4 regions of the Streptomyces sp. NPDC053367 genome follow, and region 2 is predicted to be linked to each of the others. Evidence: riboswitches for the same ligand, from Rfam matches in the RefSeq annotation. Region 2 holds a riboswitch; each other region holds the start of a gene.
The links. Region 2 has a riboswitch for cobalamin ahead of ACIGXJ_RS00305 (cobalamin biosynthesis protein). Riboswitches for the same ligand answer to the same signal wherever they lie in the genome.

Region 1: linked by a shared signal. The riboswitch ahead of ACIGXJ_RS02760 (prenyltransferase/squalene oxidase repeat-containing protein) and the one ahead of ACIGXJ_RS00305 (cobalamin biosynthesis protein) in region 2 are both predicted to bind cobalamin.
Region 3: linked by a shared signal. The riboswitch ahead of ACIGXJ_RS06870 (energy-coupling factor ABC transporter permease) and the one ahead of ACIGXJ_RS00305 (cobalamin biosynthesis protein) in region 2 are both predicted to bind cobalamin.
Region 4: linked by a shared signal. The riboswitch ahead of ACIGXJ_RS16300 (ribonucleoside-diphosphate reductase subunit alpha) and the one ahead of ACIGXJ_RS00305 (cobalamin biosynthesis protein) in region 2 are both predicted to bind cobalamin.

Annotation. Positions count from the first base shown of each region.
Region 1 covers NZ_JBITYN010000001.1:600,033-604,876, forward strand. Annotated here, with positions in the region: gene ACIGXJ_RS02745 (glycosyltransferase family 4 protein) at 1-37, opposite strand, end outside; gene ACIGXJ_RS02750 (TetR family transcriptional regulator) at 259-882, shown strand; TPP riboswitch at 929-1,105, opposite strand; gene ACIGXJ_RS02755 (aminoglycoside phosphotransferase family protein) at 1,181-1,801, opposite strand; cobalamin riboswitch at 1,891-2,032, shown strand; gene ACIGXJ_RS02760 (prenyltransferase/squalene oxidase repeat-containing protein) at 2,118-3,365, shown strand; gene ACIGXJ_RS02765 (SCO2322 family protein) at 3,362-3,988, shown strand; gene ACIGXJ_RS02770 (energy-coupling factor transporter transmembrane component T) at 3,981-4,844, shown strand, end outside.
Region 2 covers NZ_JBITYN010000001.1:54,265-59,108, reverse strand. Annotated here, with positions in the region: gene ACIGXJ_RS00310 (cobyric acid synthase) at 1-1,309, opposite strand, end outside; gene ACIGXJ_RS00305 (cobalamin biosynthesis protein) at 1,306-2,250, opposite strand; cobalamin riboswitch at 2,351-2,493, opposite strand; gene ACIGXJ_RS00300 (hypothetical protein) at 2,745-2,966, opposite strand; gene ACIGXJ_RS00295 (anion permease) at 2,998-4,248, opposite strand; gene ACIGXJ_RS00290 (class II aldolase/adducin family protein) at 4,443-4,844, shown strand, end outside.
Region 3 covers NZ_JBITYN010000002.1:88,280-93,123, forward strand. Annotated here, with positions in the region: gene ACIGXJ_RS06855 (energy-coupling factor ABC transporter ATP-binding protein) at 1-628, opposite strand, end outside; gene cbiQ (cobalt ECF transporter T component CbiQ) at 625-1,374, opposite strand; gene ACIGXJ_RS06865 (energy-coupling factor ABC transporter substrate-binding protein) at 1,381-1,785, opposite strand; gene ACIGXJ_RS06870 (energy-coupling factor ABC transporter permease) at 1,782-2,471, opposite strand; cobalamin riboswitch at 2,501-2,688, opposite strand; gene ACIGXJ_RS06875 (GntR family transcriptional regulator) at 2,949-3,689, opposite strand; gene ACIGXJ_RS06880 (proline racemase family protein) at 3,780-4,784, opposite strand; gene ACIGXJ_RS06885 (dihydrodipicolinate synthase family protein) at 4,817-4,844, opposite strand, start outside.
Region 4 covers NZ_JBITYN010000005.1:194,855-199,698, forward strand. Annotated here, with positions in the region: gene ACIGXJ_RS16290 (NACHT domain-containing protein) at 1-2,171, opposite strand, end outside; partial or broken gene ACIGXJ_RS16295 (GNAT family N-acetyltransferase) at 2,298-2,825, shown strand; cobalamin riboswitch at 2,850-3,006, shown strand; gene ACIGXJ_RS16300 (ribonucleoside-diphosphate reductase subunit alpha) at 3,128-4,844, shown strand, end outside.

The sequences.
Region 1 (4,844 bases), 550 kb from region 2:
CCCGGGAAGGGCCCGCCTGACTGGCCTCAGCGGTCACTCTGGGCCCCCTTCTGCCTGCGATGTCCCGCGAGACTACGCCGGGACGCTAATCTAGAACAAGTTACAGACTTGATCGTTCGAGAGGCTCTGAATCTACCGGCAGGTAGCCCTGCTGTGAGAAGTGGATCAGGTGATTCACGCCACGACCTGAGCCTGGCATGATCGGCCCGATCACTCCTCTTCTCCGTCCTGCTCACCGACTGTCACGGAACGGGATCCATGCCTGCGGAAGCCAAGCCGGCCAAGGTCGAGGCCAGTGACGTACGACCGGCGTCCGCGCCGCTGACCGAACGGCAGCAGGCGCGCCGGCGCCGCATCCTGCACGCGACCGCGCAGCTGGCGAGCAGGGGCGGTTTCGACGCGGTGCAGATGCGGGAGGTGGCCGAGTCGTCCCAGGTCGCGCTGGGGACGCTGTACCGCTACTTCCCGTCCAAGGTGCATCTGCTGGTCGCCACGATGCAGGACCAGCTGGAGCACATGCACACCACGCTCAGGAAGAAGCCGCCGGCCGGCGACACGGCCGCCGAGCGCGTCGCCGAGACCCTGATGCGCGCCTTCCGCGGCCTCCAGCGCGAGCCCCATCTCGCCGACGCGATGGTCCGCGCCCTGACCTTCGCCGACCGCAGCGTGTCCCCCGAGGTGGACCAGGTCTCCCGCCAGACGACGGCGATCATCCTCGACGCGATGGGGCTGGAGTCCCCGAGCCCGGCCCAGCTCTCCGCCGTCCGCGTCATCGAGCACACCTGGCACTCGGCGCTGATCACCTGGCTGTCCGGCCGGGCCTCCATCGCCCAGGTCCGCATCGACATCGAGACGGCGTGCCGCCTGATCGACGACGTGTGAGCACGTAGAGGGCGGCTGGGCACGAAGAAGACCTACGACACGAAGAAGACCTACGAGACGGGTTCCCTTCGCCGGTATGACCCGGATCAGGTTCTGGGGGTCACCGTCGAGCCCGACTGCTGCTCTGCGGCCTCTCAGCCCGGACCGTCGACGTCGGCACCGGCGAAAGCGTTGCTTTCCGCCGAAGTCGGCTACTCCGGTTCGGACTCCCTCACTCGCCTCGTAGGCTGATTCCAGAATAAAACGCCCAGAACAGGATGGAACCCCCTGGGGGCAAGATTTTTACGGCAGCGACTTTTTACGTCAGCGACCGGATCAGTCGCTCCGCCTCCCCCAGGGCCGCCACCTCGGCCGGGCCCAGCGTCGGGTTGGCCGCCCGGCGGCGCGGGGCCTGGCGGAGTCCGGGCCCGGTCAGGCCGGGGTCGCCGGACAGCAGGGCGGACAGGCGGACAGCATCGCGCGGGCCGGGGCGGCCAACTCGGGGCCGGTCACCGCGGCCTGGGCGAGGATCACCGCGGACATCCCCCAGTCCAGCCCGGGTTCGCCGCCCTCGGTGTTCGACCAGTCGACGACCTGCGGTCCGCCGGGGGGTCAGGACGACGTAGTCCGGGTGGAGGCCGAGGTGGAGGACGCGGGTGCCGGGGCGGCGGCCCGGCAGGGCGTGCAGCGCGCGCAGCAGGTGCGCGAGCACGGCCCCCGCCTCGCCCGGCGCCAGGTCGCCCGCCGCGCAGGCCCGGAGCGTCGTCGGACCCGCCGGCCGCCGCATCACCGGGTCCGTGCGGGAGGAGTCGGCCAGGCACACCCGCGGCACCGGGCAGCCGTGGCCGCGGACGTACTCCATCACGGCGCCCTCGGCGAGCGCGTCGCCCCACCCTGCGCGGTCGCGCCGCAGCACCCGTTCCGCGTCGATCTCGTACACGTCGGCGCTGCGGCCGGAGCCCGGCAGTCTCCCCGGAGGTGCCGGCGCGGCCCGACCGTATCCGGGCCTGCGGGCTGGCCTCGGCCCGCCCCGTACGGGCCGGTACAGTGGCGGCGTCGTCATCACACCCGTACAGGGGGAAGCCGGTGCAATTCCGGCGCTGACCCGCAACCGTATGCCTGGCTGGACACCGCCCGGTGAGCCGGATCGCCCTGTCGGCCACGTGAAACGGCTCACGCACCGTCGAGGTCTACGGAGCCGAGCCGCCCGGGGTCGTCCCGCGCTGCCCGGTTCCCCCTAGGGGAGAGGCACCCGCATGAACGTCCGCCGCAGCGCCGCGGCCCTGGCCGCCGTCGTCGCCGTACTCGGCGGCGCCGCGCCCGCCTTCGCCGCCGGCCCCTCGCCCTCGCCGTCCGTGCGGCTGCCCGACGGTCTGTACGGCACCGGCGACCCGACGTACGACGGTGTATGGCGGCAGTCGCTGACGCTGCTCGCGCAGACCGAGCAGGGCGTGGACCCGGCGGACGAGGCCGTCGACTGGCTGGCCGGGCAGAGCTGCGCGAACGGCGCGTTCGCCGCCTTCCGCCCCGACCCGGCCCGACCCTGTGACGCCAGGACGATGGTCGACACCAACAGCACGGCCGTCGCCGTGCAGGCCCTCGCCGCGACCGGCGGCCACGAGGACGTGCCGCGCAAGGCGGTGGCCTGGCTGAAGTCGGTGCAGAACCAGGACGGCGGCTGGGGCTACACCCCGGGCAGCCCCAGCGACGCCAACTCCACCTCCGTCGTCGTGGGCGCCCTCGCCGCCGCCGGTCAGCAGCCCGGCGAGGTCGCCAAGGCCGGCAAGTCCCCCTACGACGCCCTCCTGAAGCTCGCCCTGCCGTGCACCGGCAAGGACGCGGGCGCCTTCGCCTACCAGCCCGACAAGAAGGGCGCCCTGGCCGCCAACGCCGACGCGACAGCCGCGGCCGTGATCGGCGCCTACGGCGAGCCCCTCGCCGGGCACAACGCCGCCGGCGACAACGTCGCCACCTCCTGCGAGAAGCCCACCGACCCGGAGCAGGCGGCCCACAACGGCGCCGCCTACCTCGCCAAGGCCATGGCCGAGGACAAGCACCTGATGTCCGCGATGCCCGGCGCCGAGAACCAGCCCGACTACGGCAACACCGCCGACGCGGTCGTCGCCCTCGCCGCGGCCGGCTTCGGCGAGCAGGCCACCGCCTCGGCACACTGGCTGGAGGCGAACGCCCTGAAGTGGGCGGAGCAGTCCGGCCCGGCCGCCTACGCGCAGCTCGTGTTCGCCGCCCAGGCCGGCGGCATCGACCCGCACGAGTTCGGCGGCGAGGACCTCCTCGCCCTCCTCAACGCCACCGGGCCCGCCCCGGACGCCGTGGACGAGGCCACCGGGAAGACGACCGACAAGGCGACCGGCAAGGCGACCGACGAGTCCGCCGAGGACGGCGACGACGACGGCGTCAGCGTCTGGTGGATCGTCGGCGTCGGTCTCGTCGGCGGTATCGGCATCGGCTTCCTGATCAGCGGCCGCAGGAAGCCCCGCGCATGACGCGCCGCCTCCTGCTCCCCTTCCTGGCCGCGCTCCTGCTCACGGGCGCGGCCACGGCCTCCGCCCACGCCGCCGGCTACCGCTACTGGTCCTTCTGGGACCGCGACGGTGCCCGCTGGGTCTACGCCACCCAGGGCCCGGCCACGGCCCGCCCGTCCGACGGGGACGTGCAGGGCTTCCGGTTCGCGGTCAGCGAGGACTCCCAGGACGCCGACCAGCCGCGCGGCAGCGCCGACTTCACGGCGATCTGCGCCGGCACCCCGGCGCGGCAGGGCACGAAACGCGTCGCCCTGGTCCTCGACTTCGGGACACCCGCCGACGCCCCCTCGGGCGAGGCCCCGCCGCGGGCCCGTACGGCGTGCGCCCGTGTCTCCCCGGACGCGACGACCGCCGAGGCCCTGGCGGCCGTGGCGAAACCCCTGCGCTACGACACCAACGCCCTGCTGTGCGCCATCTCGGGCTACCCGGAGCAGGGCTGCGGCGAGCAGGTGTCACGGGACACCGAGCCCACCCGGGCGAGGAAGGACACCGACGACGGCCCCTCCCTCGGTCTGATCGGCGGCGTCGCCGTGATCGTGCTGCTGGGCGCGGCCGGGATCCGGCAGGCACGCCGCCGTGCGTGACGGCACGCCGCTGCACCCCGGTGCGTGGTGGCTGTGGGCCCTCGGTCTGGGCACCGCGGCCACCCGCACCACCAACCCGCTGCTGCTCGGCCTGCTCGTCGCCGTCTCCGGTTACGTCGTCGCGGTGCGCCGCCCCGACGCCCCCTGGGCCCGCTCCTACGGCGCCTTCGTCCGGCTGGGCCTCGTGGTGCTGGCCGTCCGGCTGCTGTTCGCGTTCTTCCTCGGCTCGCCGATCCCCGGCACGCACGTCCTGCTGACCCTGCCCGAAGTGCCGCTGCCCGACTGGGCGCAGGGCATCCGCCTGGGTGGCCGGGTGACGGTCGAGGGCCTGGTGTTCGCCTTCTACGACGCCCTGCGGCTGGCCGCGCTGCTCGTCTGCGTCGGCGCCGCGAACGCCCTCGCCAACCCGTCGCGGCTGCTGAAGGCCCTGCCGGGCGCGCTGTACGAGACGGGCGTGGCCGTGGTCGTCGCCCTCACCTTCGCCCCGCATCTGATCACGGACGTGCGGCGGCTGCGCGCCGCCCGCCGCCTGCGCGGCCGCCCGGACCGGGGCGTGCGCGGTCTGCTGCACGTCGGACTGCCCGTCCTGGAGGGCGCGTTGGAGCGTTCCGTCGCGCTCGCCGCGGCGATGGACTCACGCGGGTACGGCCGTACGGTCCAGGTGCCCGCCGCGGTACGCCGTACGACGGCCGCGCTCACCGTGGCGGGCCTGCTGGGGGTGTGCGCGGGGACGTACGGGCTGCTGACCGCCGCGGGCGGCGTCTACGGGCTGCCGGTGCTGCTGGCCGGGCTCGCGGCGGCGGTCGCCGGGCTGTGGCTGGGCGGCCGCCGCACTCCGCGCACCCGCTACCGCCCG
Region 2 (4,844 bases):
CCGACTCCAGCGAGCCGTGCCAGTGGGTGCCCCAGGTCTGGCCGACCCGGCAGCCGTCGAGGAAGGGCTCGCCCGACAGGACGGTGGCCACGCCGTGGTGGATCTCGTACCCCTCGACGGGTTCGCCGAGTGCCTCGCCGGCCGGCCGGGTGAGGGTCTTCTCGCGGGCGAACCGCACCCGCACGGGCAGGATGCCGAGCCCGTCCACCTGGCCGCGGCGGCTCTCGACCTCGTCCTCGATGTGCTCGCCGAGGATCTGGAACCCGCCGCAGACGCCGAGGACCGGCCGCCCCTCGGCCGCCCGGCGCACGAGGGCGTCAGCGAGGCCCCGCTCGCGCAGCCACTCCAGCGCCCGCACGGTCCCCCGGGTGCCCGGCACCACCACGAGGTCCGCGTCGGCCAGTTCCTCCGGCCGGTCCACGAACCGCACGACCACGCCCGGTTCGGCGGCGAGGGCGTCGACGTCCGTGAAGTTGGACATCAGCGGGACCGCGCACACGGCGACGCGCAGCACGTCCTCGCCGACGGGCGGCGCCACGTTCGACTCGCGGACGGTGCCCCGCAGCGACACCCGCAGCCCGTCCTCCTCGTCGATGCCGAGACCGTGCCGGAAGGGCAGCACACCGTACGTGCGCCGCCCGGTGAGGTCCTGGAGCATGTCCAGCCCCGGCTCCAGCAGCGAGACGTCCCCGCGGAACTTGTTCACGAGGAACCCGGCGACCAGCTCCTGGTCCTCGCGCGAGAGCAGCGCCACCGTCCCGAAGAAGGACGCGAAGACGCCCCCGCGGTCGATGTCGCCGACGACGAGGACGGGGAGCCCGGCGTTGCGGGCGATCCCCATGTTCACGATGTCGGTCCGTCTGAGGTTGATCTCGGCCGGACTGCCCGCCCCCTCGCAGATCACCGCGTCATACGTGCCCCGCAACTCGGCCAGACAGTCCAGCACGGTGCCGAGCAACTGCTGCTGCCGCCCGCCGTGGTAGCCCCGCGCGCTCAGCTCGCCGACCGGCTTGCCGAGCAGCACGACCTGGCTGCTCTGCTCGCCACCGGGCTTGAGCAGCACGGGGTTCATCAGCGCGGTCGGCTCGACGCGGCAGGCCTGCGCCTGCATGGCCTGCGCCCGCCCGATCTCGGCGCCCTCGCGCGTCACGAACGAGTTCAGGGACATGTTCTGCGCCTTGAAGGGCGCGACCTTGACCCCCTGCCGCACCAGCCACCGGCAGATACCGGCCGTGACGACGCTCTTGCCCGCGTCGGAGGTGGTGCCGGCGACGAGGAGACCCCCGCCCGTGTTCTTCCCCCCGCTCATCTCTTCCGCCCCTTCGCGACCAGGCGCCCGGCGACTCCCACGCCGAGCGCGAGCCAGCCGACCCGGCGCGAGAGCCGTACCGCCCGGTCGATGTCGGTGACGGCGACGGCGCGGCCCGTCGCCCCGTTCAGTACGGGCCGGTGCTCGACCCGGCCGCCGTAGGACAGCGTGCCGCCGAGCCGCACCCCGAGGGCGCCCGCGAAGGAGGCCTCCACGGGACCGGCGTTGGGGCTCGGGTGCTGCGCCGCGTCGGCCCGCCAGGCGCGCACGGCGCCGCGCGGGTCGGGTCCTGCGGCCGCGGCGAGTACGGCGGTCAGCCGGGCGCCCGGCCAGCCGGCGAGGTCGTCGAGGCGGGCCGAGGCCCATCCGAAGCGGCGGTAGCGGGGCGACTTGTGCCCCACCATCGCGTCGAGGGTGTTCACGGCCCGGAACCCGAGCAGCCCTGGCACCCCGCCGACGGCACCCCACACCAGGGCGCCGACGACCGCGTCGGAGGTGTTCTCGGCGACCGACTCCACGACGGCCCGGGCGATCCCGTCGGCGTCCAGGGCCTGCGGGTCACGTCCGCACAGGTGCGGCAGCCGGGCCCGGGCGGCCTCCACGTCACCGGCCTGAAGCGCCCGGCCGATGGCCCGGGCCTCGCGCGCCAGCGAAGTCCCGCCGACGACGGCCCAGGTGGCGGCGGCGGTCAGCGCGACGGATGCGGCCGGGGAGCGGCGTACGGCACGGGTGGCCGCGGCGCCCAGGGCGACCGTGCCGCCCACGCACACGGCCGTGTGCAGGGCACCCAGGCCGCGGTGGTCGCGCCACAGCTTGCGTTCGACGGCGCCGGCGGCGCGGCCGAACGCGGCGACCGGGTGCCCGCGGCGCGGATCACCGAGCAGGAGGTCACCGAGGAGGCCGGCGGCGGCGCCGTACGCGAACACGCGATCGGCACGCATGGGGCTCAGCCGGCCGTGCAGGCGGGCAGGGCAGGGGTGGTGAACCGTGTTCGGCAGCCGCGCATGGCGATATGTCCTCACTCAGGGTGTCCGCGCCCTGGTTCGACGAGACCGGCGGTGAGAGTTCCTGGCTTCCGGGGATGGCTACCCCGGTGACAGTGGCGGGACCGCGCCGGATTCGCACCGGCTTCCTCTCCTGCCGCCGTAGATGGCTCCGGCAGTCCACCACGGCCCGCGAACACCCGTCAACTCGCTGTTGACCTGCGAGGCTGGAGTGTGCCGAGGCCCACACCGGGACCACGCGGGGCCGCCCGCGGAGACCGGCTCGGGCGGAAATGCGCCGTGCCGGACGGCAGTCCGGTAAACCCCGCTCGTGACGTTCCGTCAGCACCCGCGCCAGGTCGAAAGGCGGCCCTCGTGCGCGAGGGGGCCGTCACGGACTCTCCTCGTCCGTGACGGCCCCCTCGCCAGGGCCTGGCGTCAGACGCCGGGCCTCACGCCATGATCAGGTAGATGCCGTACGCCACCGCCGCCGCGCAGGCGGCGAAGCAGGCGTAGGCGCCGGTGACGGCGAGGGCGGCGGAGCCGCCCTGGGACGCGGCCCGCTCCTGGCGGGACAGGCCGACGACACCGAGGGTGAACAGGCCCACGAGGGCCACCGTGACCACGAGGCTGACGCCGAAGACGGAGCCGAGGGCCGCCCAGTCGATCTTCATGCTGCTGATTCCTTAGACGCGAGGTGGGGGGTCAGACCGCGGCCTTGGGGGCGGCCGGGTCGGCGCTCGTCGGGGCGTGAATGGTGGCCGAGAGCTCCTCGGCCATGGCGGTCGTCGGCGGCGGGGTGACGGCGGCCATCGCGGTGGTGATCACGCCGGCCGGCTCCGCGTCGTCGGTGCCGTCGGTGTCGTTGACGTTGGTGTGGTCGACGACCTCGCGGCGCGAGAGCTTCCAGATCGCGGCGCTGGAGGCCACCAGGAAGACGGCCACGAGCGCGGTGCCCCAGTCGCCGAAGCCGGTGACGTACTCGGCGAGCGCGCCGACCAGCGCGGCGGCCGGCAGGGTCAGACCCCACGCCACGAACATCCGGGTGGCCGTGGACCAGCGGACCACGCCGCCCTTGCGGCCGAGGCCGGCGCCCATCACGGAGCCGGACACCGAGTGCGTGGTGGAGAGCGAGAAGCCCAGGTGGGAGGAGGCCAGGATGACCGTCGCGGCGGAGGTCTGGGCGGCGAAGCCCTGCTGCGGCTGGAGGTCGGTCAGGCCCTTGCCCATGGTGCGGATGATGCGCCAGCCGCCCAGGTAGGTGCCGAGCGCGATAGCCAGACCCGCGGACAGGATGACCCACATGGGCGGGTCGGAGTCGGGGGCGAGGGAGCCGCCGGCGACCAGGGCGAGGGTGATGATGCCCATCGTCTTCTGGGCGTCGTTGGTGCCGTGGGCCAGCGAGACCAGGCCGGCGGACGCGATCTGCCCGGCGCGGTAGCCCTTCGCCGCGGCCTTGCCGTCGGCCTTCTTGCCCAGGGAGTAGCTCAGCCGCGTGGCGAACATCGCCGCGACTCCCGCGACCAGCGGGGCCGCGATCGCCGGGAGCAGCACCTTGGTCACCAGTACGTCGCCGTGCACCGCGCCGAGGCCGGCCGAGGCGACGGTCGCACCGATCAGGCCGCCCATCAGGGCGTGCGAGGAGGAGGACGGCAGACCGACGAGCCACGTCAGCAGGTTCCAGAGGATCGCGCCGACCAGGGCGGCGAAGATGACCTCGGGACGGATGCCTGATTCGTCGACCAGACCCTTGGAGATCGTGTTGGCGACCTCGACGGAGAGGAAAGCACCCACAAGGTTCAGGGCGGCGGACATGGCCACCGCGACCTTGGGCTTGAGCGCACCGGTCGAGATGGTCGTGGCCATCGCGTTGGCGGTGTCGTGAAAACCGTTCGTGAAATCGAACGCGAGTGCGGTCACCACCACAATCGCGAGGATCAGTGAGAGGTTTTCCATTTACCCAGGCAATCGTTCGAAGGTCATTGGCTTGTCGAACGTAGGTAACCCAGGTGAACGCGAGGTGAACTGGGCAGGGCATCGGAGTGTCGGAAAGAGGGGTTCCGGGCTACGTCGCACCCCCTCCGCCCGGTCGGCCCTTGTGCCCCAAGGGCCCCGTTGAAGAGACCAGGGTCACCCGGCAGGATCACGGCATGTCCGAGCATCCTCACGACCGGGGCGACGGGACGGCCGCCGCCTGGGCCGACCTGGTGGCCACCGCCCGTCGCACCGTGGCCGACGGCCTCGTCGTCGGCACCTCCGGAAACGTCTCCGTCCGCGTCGGCGACACCGTCCTGGTCACGCCGTCCGGCGTGCCCTACGACCGCCTCACCCCGGACGACCTCACCGGCGTCGACCTCACCGGCCGCCAGGTCCTCGGCACCCTGGTGCCCACCAGCGAGCTGCCCATGCACCTCGCCGTCTACCGCACCACCGGCGCCCGCGCGATCGTCCACACCCACGCCGTCCACGCCACGGCCGTCTCCACCCTCGTCCCCGAGCTGCCGCTGATCCACTACATCACCGCGGCCCTCGGCGGCCCCGTCCGCGTCGCC
Region 3 (4,844 bases), on a different contig from region 2:
CCATCACCACCGTGGTGCCGCCCGCGCGCAGCCCGTCGAGCGTCTTCAGCAGCCGCTCCTGGCCGTCCGGGTCGAGCCCCGCGGTCGGCTCGTCGAGGATCAGCACCCGCGGCCGCATCGCCACCGCGCCCGCGATCGCGGTGCGCTTGCGCTGCCCGTACGACAGCAGGTGCGTGGGCCGGTCGGCCAGCGCGGTGATGTCCAGCGCGGCCAGCGCCTCCGTCACCCGCGCCCGCACCTCGGCGTCGGGCAGCCCGAGGTTCAGCGGCCCGAAGGACACGTCCTGCGCGACGGACGCGGCGAAGAGCTGGTCGTCGGGGTCCTGCACCACCAGCTGGACCGTCGTGCGCAGCCGGGTCAGCCCGTCACGGCTGTACGACACCGGCTCGCCCTCGACCGTGAGCCGCCCCGCACGCGGCCGCAGTCCGCCGCTCAGCAGCCGCATCAGGGTCGTCTTTCCGGTGCCGTTGCGGCCCAGCAGCGCCAGCGCCCGGCCCTCGCGCACCGCGAAGTCCAGGCCGTCGAGCACATCGGGGCCGTCCTCGTAGGCGAAGGACACGCCGTGCAGGGCGACGACGGGGGGCTCGCCGACGGCCCCGCTCAGGGCGTCGCGTACGGCCTCGCTCACGGCAGGACCCTTTCCAGGACGAAGGTGAGGACGGTGACGGCGGTCAGCAGCGCGACGGCGCCGGCCGTGAAGGGGACGGAGACACGGGCCTCGGGCACCAGCACCCGCAGGGTGCCGTCGTAGCCGCGCCCGGCGAGCCCCGACTGCAGCCGGGCCGCCCGGTCGAAGGAGCGCACGAACGCGGTCGCGCCGAGCCCGGCCAGCGAACGCCAGGTGGCGGCCCGGGTGGTGTGCCCGAGCCGCGCCGCCTGCGCCTCACGGATCCGCCGTACGGAGTCCAGGAGCAGGAAGCTCATCCGGTACGTCACCATCGCCACGTCCACGACGGGCGCCGGCACGCCGGCCCGCACCAGGCGCGGCAGCAGATCCGACATGGGCGTGGTGAAAGCGAACAGCAGCACACCGAGCGAGGCCGCCGAGGTCCGCAGCATCAGCTCCCCGGCCCGTACGGCGCCCCCGTCGGCGAGCGTGATCCAGCCGTCCGGCCCGCCGACCTGCACCAGCAGCGTCACCGCGCCGCTCGCGCAGAAGCCGAGCGGCACCCGGTACGCACGCCACAGCCTGAGGCCGGGCACACCCGCCGGCCCCAGCAGCACGACGAGGGCCGTGACCAGCACCAGGGCCGCGCCGGGCCACGGCGGCAGGGAGATCGCCAGCACGGTCAGGCCCAGACCGAGCACGGCCTTGTCCACGGGGTGGCGGTGGCGCCAGCGGCTGCTGTGCGCCGCCACGTCGATGGGCAGCACGCGTGCTCAGCCCTGCCCGGCGCCCGAGCGGCTGTCCGCGGCGGGGGTGTCCTCGCCGGATTCCCCCTCGGACCGATCCTTCGGGTCCTCCAGCCGCGCCCGCGCCCGCGCACGCTCCTCGCCCTGTCTGCGGCCGCGGCGCAGCCCGAAATAGTACGCGAGGACCCCCGCGCCGAGGGCCGCCTGGAGGGAGAACAGCGCCGACTCGATCTCCCCGGACGGCGGCTCGTACAGCGGCGAGAACCAGGGCTCGTAGCCGGGGTCGAGTTCGGTGACGGCCGTCTCCGCCTCGCCGTCGGAGCCGGTGAACGGCTGCTCCTTGTGGTCGCCGAGGCCCAGGGCGAGCGGCAGCACCGCGAGGGCGGCGACGAGCGCGAGCAGCAGCAGGTTGATCTTCGTGCCGCGCTTCACCGGGCCACCGCCTCGTCCTCGCGGTCGTCCACCAGCACGCCGAGCCGGGTCAGTTCGCCCTTGCTGGACTGGGCGAGCAACCGCATCACCAGCACGGTCAGCAGGCCCTCGCTGACCGCGAGCGGGATCTGCGTCACGGCGAAGATGGAGCCGAACTTGCCGAGCGCGCCCAGGAACCCGCTGCCCGGGTCGGGGAAGGCGAGCGCCAGCTGCACGCTGGTCACGCAGTACGTGGACAGGTCGGCCAGGAACGCCCCGAAGAACACGGCGACCATCAGCGGCACGTCGTAGCGGCGCAGCAGCCGGTAGACGCCGTATCCGACCCAGGGGCCCGCGATCGCCATGGAGAAGGCGTTGGCGCCGAGCGTGGTCAGGCCGCCGTGCGCCAGCAACAGGGCCTGGAACAGCAGGGTGATGGTGCCCAGGACGGTCATGATCGGCGGCCGGAACAGGATGGCGCCCAGCCCGGTCCCGGTGGGGTGGGAGCAACTCCCGGTCACCGAAGGCAGCTTGAGGGCGGACAGCACGAACGTGAAGGCTCCGGAGGCGCCGAGGAGCAGGGTGCTCTCCGGGTGCTCCCTGACCTCACGGGTGAGTGAGCGCACTCCGTGGACGACGAAGGGCGCGGACGCGACGCCCCAGGCGATCGCGTGCGCCGGAGGAAGAAAACCCTCGGCTATGTGCATGGCCCGGCAGACCCTCTCCAGCACCTCGTGGATGGTTGACACGCCTTGGCCGGTCTCCTGGCTGACGGGTACCACCGCCCGAACTCCGCCTTCCCGGGTCCGCGGACGGACCCAGTGGCTGCCCGTGAGGGCCGGAGCCGGACTTCCCGATCACAGTGGCGAGGGCCGCACCGGTTTCGCACCGGATTTCCCGTTCACCAAGGCGTGGTGACACTAGTGCCCTGACCGCGACGGTGACAAGCGGCCCCCGGGGGGCGCACAACGCCTCCGGCGGGCCTCCGCCGCGCCACCTCTGCGCCCCGGCGCATCCCGCCGGGGACGCCTCGTGATCATCGTCACTGCGCGCCGGCGCTCCCCGGGGTGCGTCGGGTGGCGCTGCCCGGGCCCTCGGACGGTCCGGGCGGGACCGACGCGAGGGGACGGCTCCAGCGGGAGGGCACGCGGCGCGCCCGGCCCCCGGCCCTCAGCCCTGATTCCTCAGGACACGGCCCCCAGGTCACGCCCCGCCGTCCCGGCGGTCTTCCGCGCCCGGGTCTGCTGCGCTGCGAGGGGCTTCTGCCCGCCCTCCGCCCACAGCGAGCGCACATGGCCGAGGTGGCGGCTCATGCAGCGCTCGGCACCCTCCGCGTCCCCGGCCGCCATCAGGTCGAGCAGCTCGATGTGCTCCTCGGCCGACGGGATCAGCCGGTCGCTCTCGTCCAGCGCGGTGAGCCCGTACAGCCGGGACCGCTTGCGCAGGTCCCCGACGGTCTCGACGAGCCGGTCGTTGCCGGCGAGCGCGAGAAGCGAGAGGTGGAACCGCCGGTCGGCCTCCAGGTAGCCGATCAGGTCGTGCGCGCGGGCCGCGGCGACGATCTGCTCGGCGACGGGCCGCAGCGCCTCGAGCTCCTCGCGGGAGGCACTGCGGGTGATCCGGCCGACCGTCGGGACCTCGATGAGCATACGGATCTCGCTGTACTGGTCGAGGTCGCGCTCGTCGACCTCGGTGACCCGGAACCCCTTGTTGCGCACCGGTTCGACCAGCCCCTCGCGGGCGAGGTCGAGCATGGCCTCGCGCACGGGCGTCGCGGAGATGCCGAAGTCCTCCGCGAGCCCGGGCGCCGAGTAGACCTGCCCGGGCTTGAGTTCACCGGAGATCAGCGCGGCACGCAGCGCGTGGGCGACCTGGTCGCGCAGCCGCTCGCGGGTGGTGGCGAGGTTGCGTTGGAGGTGCCCCATGGTGTTCCCTTCGTGCCGCTGCGGATCACCAGAGTACAATGTCACGTTGTTTTCGCGGCCCTTGTGCGGCAGTTGCGGCCGGCCGGGGCCTCACAGCAGGAACCCCGCGGGGAACGGGTCGTCCGGGTCGAGGAAGTACTGCGCCGTCCCCGTGATCCAGGCCCGCCCCGTGATCCGCGGCACCACCGCCGGCACCCCGCCCACCTCCGTCTCCTCCACCAGACGCCCGGTGAACCGGGTGCCGATGAACGACTCGTTGACGAAGTCCTGGTGCAGCGGCAGCTCCCCGCGCGCGTGCAACTGCGCCATCCGCGCCGACGTCCCCGTGCCGCAGGGCGAACGGTCGAACCAGCCCGGGTGGATGGCCATCGCGTGCCGGGAGTGCCGCGCGTCGGAGCCGGGGGCCGCGAGATACACGTGCTTGACCCCGGCGATCTCCGGCTGCGCCGGATGCACGGGCCGGTCCGGCGACGCGTTCACCGCCTCCATGACCGCCAGCCCCGCGGCCAGCAGGTCCTCCTTGCGGGTCCGGTCGAACGGCAGCCCCAGCGCGTCCAGTTCGACGAACACGTAGAAGTTCCCGCCGTACGCGAGGTCGTAGCGCACCGGCCCGTACCCGGGCACCTCCACCTTGCGGTCGAGCGCGACGCAGAAGGACGGCACGTTGGTGAGCGTGACCGACTTCGCGGCCCCGTCCTCGACGGTCACGTCCACGCTGACCAGTCCCGCCGGAGTGTCCAGCCGTACGGTGGTGACGGGCTCGGTGACCTGCACCATGCCGGTCTCCACCAGCACGGTCGCCACCCCGATGGTGCCGTGCCCGCACATCGGCAGCAGCCCGGAGACCTCGATGTACAGCACTCCGTAGTCGGCGTCCGGCCGGGTCGGCGGCTGCAGGATCGCCCCGCTCATCGCGGCGTGCCCGCGCGGCTCGTACATCAGCAGGGTGCGCAGATGGTCCAGGTGCTCGGCGAAGTGGCGGCGCCGCTCGGCCATGGTGGCACCGGGCACCACCCCGACACCGCCGGTGACGACCCGGGTGGGCATGCCCTCGGTGTGCGAGTCGACGGCGTGGAAGACATGACGCGTGCGCACGAACGCCCCTTTCGGTGGGCCGGATCGGTTTCTCAGCGGTGGCCGTCGGCGACGGCCTTC
Region 4 (4,844 bases), on a different contig from region 2:
TCCGAGACGCCGATCTCGAAGAGCCGCTCGTACAGCGGCGTGGTGTCGATCCGGTCGCCGGTGGCCCGCAGGGCCGCGCCGAGCTGTTTGATGACGGCCCGTTTCGCCTCCTCCAGGGTGCGCTGGTCGCCCCTGATGCCGCTCCAGTGCTTGCGGACCTTGCCGACGATGTCCTTCAGCAGGGCGGGGTCGTCCTCCACGCTCTCGATCTCCAGGGCCGCCGCGTACAGGTCGAGGGACTTGGGGTCGTCGGTGCGCCGGTCGGCGGCGGCGCACAGGCGCTGGGTGAGGGTGCGCGGGGTCACCGGCGCCTGCCGCACCTGTTCCTTCATCCGCTTCTTCGCCTCGGCGCGCACACTGCCGCCCTCGACCGACAGGTCCGCCGCCCGCCGCCGGGACTGGAGCACCAGCGCGATGAGCAGCTCACGGCTGGGGCCGGGCGGCTGCAGCGCCTGCTCGGCCAGCCGGGCGGCGCCGCGCTCGCCGAGGTGGTTGAGGACGCGGTAGCCGAAGTAGGCCTGCATGATGCTGTGCGGGAAGCGCACCTTGCGCTCGAAGCCCTCCACCAGCCGGAGCCTGATCGCGTCGCCGGTCAGGCGGGCGAGCAGCGCCCGGCACTGGTTCACGTCCCCCTCGCGCAGCCGTCTGGCGTTCTCGTCGCTGAGCCGCTCGCACAGCGCGTCCCAGATGCGCTGCCGGTGCCACTCGGTGAAGACGTTGCCGTTGCTGCCGTACCGGTCGAACCTGTGCCGCCCGTTCCACATCCGCTCGGCCTGGGCCCGCGCGCGGCGGCCGGTGCCGAGGTGGGCGTTGCGGTCGATCAGCTCGGCGAGGCCGACCTCCAGCTTGTCCTGGAGCAGGCCGAGGCAGGCCAGGGCGGAGACCACCTCCACGGTGTCCCGGCGCTCGTGCGGGGAGAGGGCGACGTCCTGACGCAGTCTGCCCTCGCACAGGGTGTGCTCCCAGGTCTGGAGCAGCCACAGGCGCAGCATGCTGCGGTCCCAGCTGCGGGTGTCCAGCCGGTCGGGGTCGTTGCGCGGGCGGTCGCGTTCCAGGGCGCCGTGGCGGTGCAGTTCGCGGGCGATCTGGAGGTAGATCGGCGACTCCGTCATCTCGGCCGTCTCCACGATCCAGTCCAGCCGCCGCGCGTCCGTCTCCGGGATGTCCGCATCGACGAAGAGCAGCGCCTCCTCCTCACTGAGCGGCTCCAGCTCCACGATCGCGGCGGAGGTGCTCTCCAGCGGGCTGTGCGGCCGGGAGGCGATGACCAGGGGCAGTTTCTCCCGGTGGGCGCGCTCGATGGCCCGGCGGATGACGTTGTCCCGGTTCTGCTGGAGGTCGTCGTCGAGGAGGGCCTCCTCCAGTCCGTCGGCGATGACGACGAGCTTGTCGTCGGCGAGCAGCTGCTGCCAGACCCGGTCGGTCTTGGTGCGGGCCAGCACGCCGTGCGGCGCCTCCTCGGCGAAGCGGCGCCGGGCCAGCTGCTCGAAGTTCAGCTCGGCCCCGTCGAGAGAGTCCCGCAGCCGGATCGGCACCGGCACGGCGTGCTGCCGGGCGAGCATCTCGGTGAGCCGTACCAGGACGGCGGTCTTGCCCACGCCGACGCCGCCGACGAGCAGATAGGGCCGCCGTGTGTCGCGCTCCCGCAGCCGTTCCGCGATGACCTCGGCGATCTGCTCGCGGCCGACGATCCGCTCGCTGTCCGGGCCCGCGGTGGGCACGAGTCTGCGCGGCTGCTCACGGGCCTTGGTGAGGTAGCGCCGCTTGGTCCAGCGGTACCACCAGAACAGGAAGAGGGCGGCGGCGATGGAGGCGGTGAGGACGGGGCCGACGAAGCGGACGATGGTGTCGAAGCCGTCGTTGTCGTTCCAGGTCTCGAAGGCGGTGGTGTGCTGGGAGACGAGGATGTACACGCCCTCCGCGCACCAGGCGAGCACCGCGAACAGGGCGATCAGCCAGACCACGCGCGTCGCGTTGGTGTAGGACAGCCATCTGCGCCACTTCCTCGGGCGCGTGGTGCCGCGGCGGGCCTCGAGCCGGATCGTCAGGGCGTGCCAGTCGCGCAGCAGTGCGTGTCTGATCCTGCTCGCCGCGCGTCTCAGCTCCAGCGTGGCCATCGGCGCGTCGGGGGGCCGCACTTTGCCGGGAGGGTGACGGACGACCCTCGTCATTGCGTGCTCCCTCCGGAAGAGCGTTCCTGGACGGAGGATCACCATGGACGTCGACACCCATTTCCATGGAAGCACTCCAGGGTGGTCGCGCAACTCGGCCGCGGGAGGCCAGGGAAGGCCGCCGCGGTGCCGGGCCCGTCGGGCACACCAGGGCGCCGGGACATACCGATCAGGCCCGTGGACCCCGCGGAGTGCGGGGTGGCCGGCGAGGTCACCGCCGAGGCGTATCGCCAGGACGGCCTCCTCACCTTCGGCGGGAGCGACTGGTAGCTCGGCGAGCTCAGGGACGTCGCGAAGCGGGCCGCCGCGGACGTCCTGGTCGCGGTGGTGGGCGACAAGCCGCTCGGCTGCGTCACCTTCGTGCCGTCGGCCGGTCCTCTGGCCATCCGGCCGGCCCAGGGGAGGCCGAGATCCGCATGCTCGCGGTCGCCCACGCCGCCCGGGGCCGGGGAGTCGGCGAGGCCCTCGTCCGGGCCTGTGCCGCCCGCGCGAGGGCCATGCGGGGTGCACGGCGGTCGTCCTGTCGACCCAGCCCGCCATGGGCGCGGCCCGCCGCCTCTGCGAACGCGTCGGTTTCGTGCGTGCCCCGAGCGCGGCTGGCGGCCTGTCCCGGGCAGCGACTTCACTCTGCTCACCTACGAGTTGACGCTCTGAAGTCACGCGGCGACACAACATATGGGGGTGTCACCCGCACCCGGCACTAGATGTATGCTCATGCTCGCTGTCGTCGCAGGGGAATCCGGTGTGAATCCGGAACTGTCCCGCAACGGTGTGCCTTGTGCGCGTTCGTGCACAGGCGTCAGTCCGAGGACCTGCCGACAGTGGCCCCGGCCGACCGGTCGGGTGCCCCGACGTCCGGGCCTCGCGGAATGGGCCGGTGGACGCGGCGCCGCGTGCGCTCGTGTGCCGCCATGCCCCTCGCGCGGGCCCCGTGCCGAGCGAGGGAGAGCCCCCACGTGACCATCGCGCCAGCAGACCCGGCCTCAGCCGTCCCGACCGACGAGGACACTCCGGGAACGGCCTTGCTGCGGACCCTGACCGAGCTGACCGCCGACCTGCCCGACGCCGACCCCGGCCGGGTGGCCGCCGCCGCGCTGCGGGGCCGGTCCGCCCGGGCCGACGAGGCGGAGCTGCGCGAGCTGGCCACCGAGGCGGCGGCCGGGCTGATCTCCGAGGACCCGGCCTACTCCCGGCTGGCCGCCAGGCTGCTGACGGTCTCCATCGCCGCCGAGGCCGCCTCCCAGGGGGTCACCTCCTTCACCGGGTCCGTGGCCGTCGGTCATCGCGAGGGTCTCATCGCGGACCGCACCGCCGAGTTCGTACGACTGCACGCCGAGCGGCTGGACGCGCTGGCCGACCCGGCGGCCGACGACCGCTTCGGCTACTTCGGCCTGCGCACCCTGCACAGCCGCTACCTCCTGCGGCACCCGCACACCCGCAAGGTCGTCGAGACGCCGCAGCACTTCCTGCTGCGTGTGGCCTGCGGCCTGGCCGAGGACGACACGGTCCGCTCCGTCGACGAAGTCGCCGCGCTCTACGGGCTCATGAGCCGGCTCGACTACCTCCCGTCCTCCCCCACGCTGTTCAACTCCGGCACGCGGCACCCCCAGATGTCGTCCTGCTACCTCCTCGACTCCCCGCTGGACGAGCTGGACTCCATCTACGACCGCTACCACCAGGTCGCCCGCCTGTCCAAGCACGCCGGCGGCATCGGTCTGTCGTACTCCCGTGTCCGCAGCCGGGGTTCGCTGATCCGCGGCACCAACGGCCACTCCAACGGCATCGTGCCGTTCCTGAAGACCCTCGACGCCTCGGTCGCCGCCGTGAACCAGGGCGGCCGCCGCAAGGGCGCCGCCGCGGTGTACCTGGAGACCTGGCACTCCGACATCGAGGAGTTCCTGGAGCTGCGCGACAACACCGGCGAGGACGCCCGCCGTACGCACAACCTGAACCTCGCGCACTGGATCCCGGACGAGTTCATGCGCCGGGTCAACGCCGACGAGCAGTGGTCGCTGTTCTCCCCCGCCGACGTGCCCGAGCTGGTCGACCTGTGGGGCGAGGAGTTCGACGCCGCCTACCGCAAGGCCGAGGAAGCGGGCCTCGCGAAGAAGACCATCCCCGCCCGTGACCTCTACGGCCGTATGATGCGCACCCTCGCGCAGACCGGCAACGGCTGGATGACCTTCAAGGACGCCGCCAACCGGACCGCCAACCAGACGGCGCTGCCCGGCCATGTCGTCCACTCCTCCAACCTCTGCACGGAGATCCTGGAGGTCACCGACGACGGCGAGACGGCGGTGTGCAACCTGGGTTCGGTGAACCTGGGGGCGTTCGTGATCGACGGTGACATCGACTGGGAGCGGCTGGACGCCACCGTCCGCACGGCCGTCACCTTCCTCGACCGGGTCGTCGACATCAACTTCTACCCGACCGAGCAGGCGGGCCGCTCCAACGCCAAGTGGCGCCCGGTGGGCCTCGGCGCGATGGGCCTGCAGGACGTCTTCTTCAGACTGCGCCTGCCCTTCGACTCGCCCGGGGCGAAGGCCCTGTCCACGCGGATCGCCGAGCGGATCATGCTCGCCGCGTACGAGGCGTCCGCGGACCTCGCCGAGCGCAACGGCCCGCTGCCGGCCTGGGAGAAGACCCGCACGGCGCGGGGCGTGCTGCACCCCG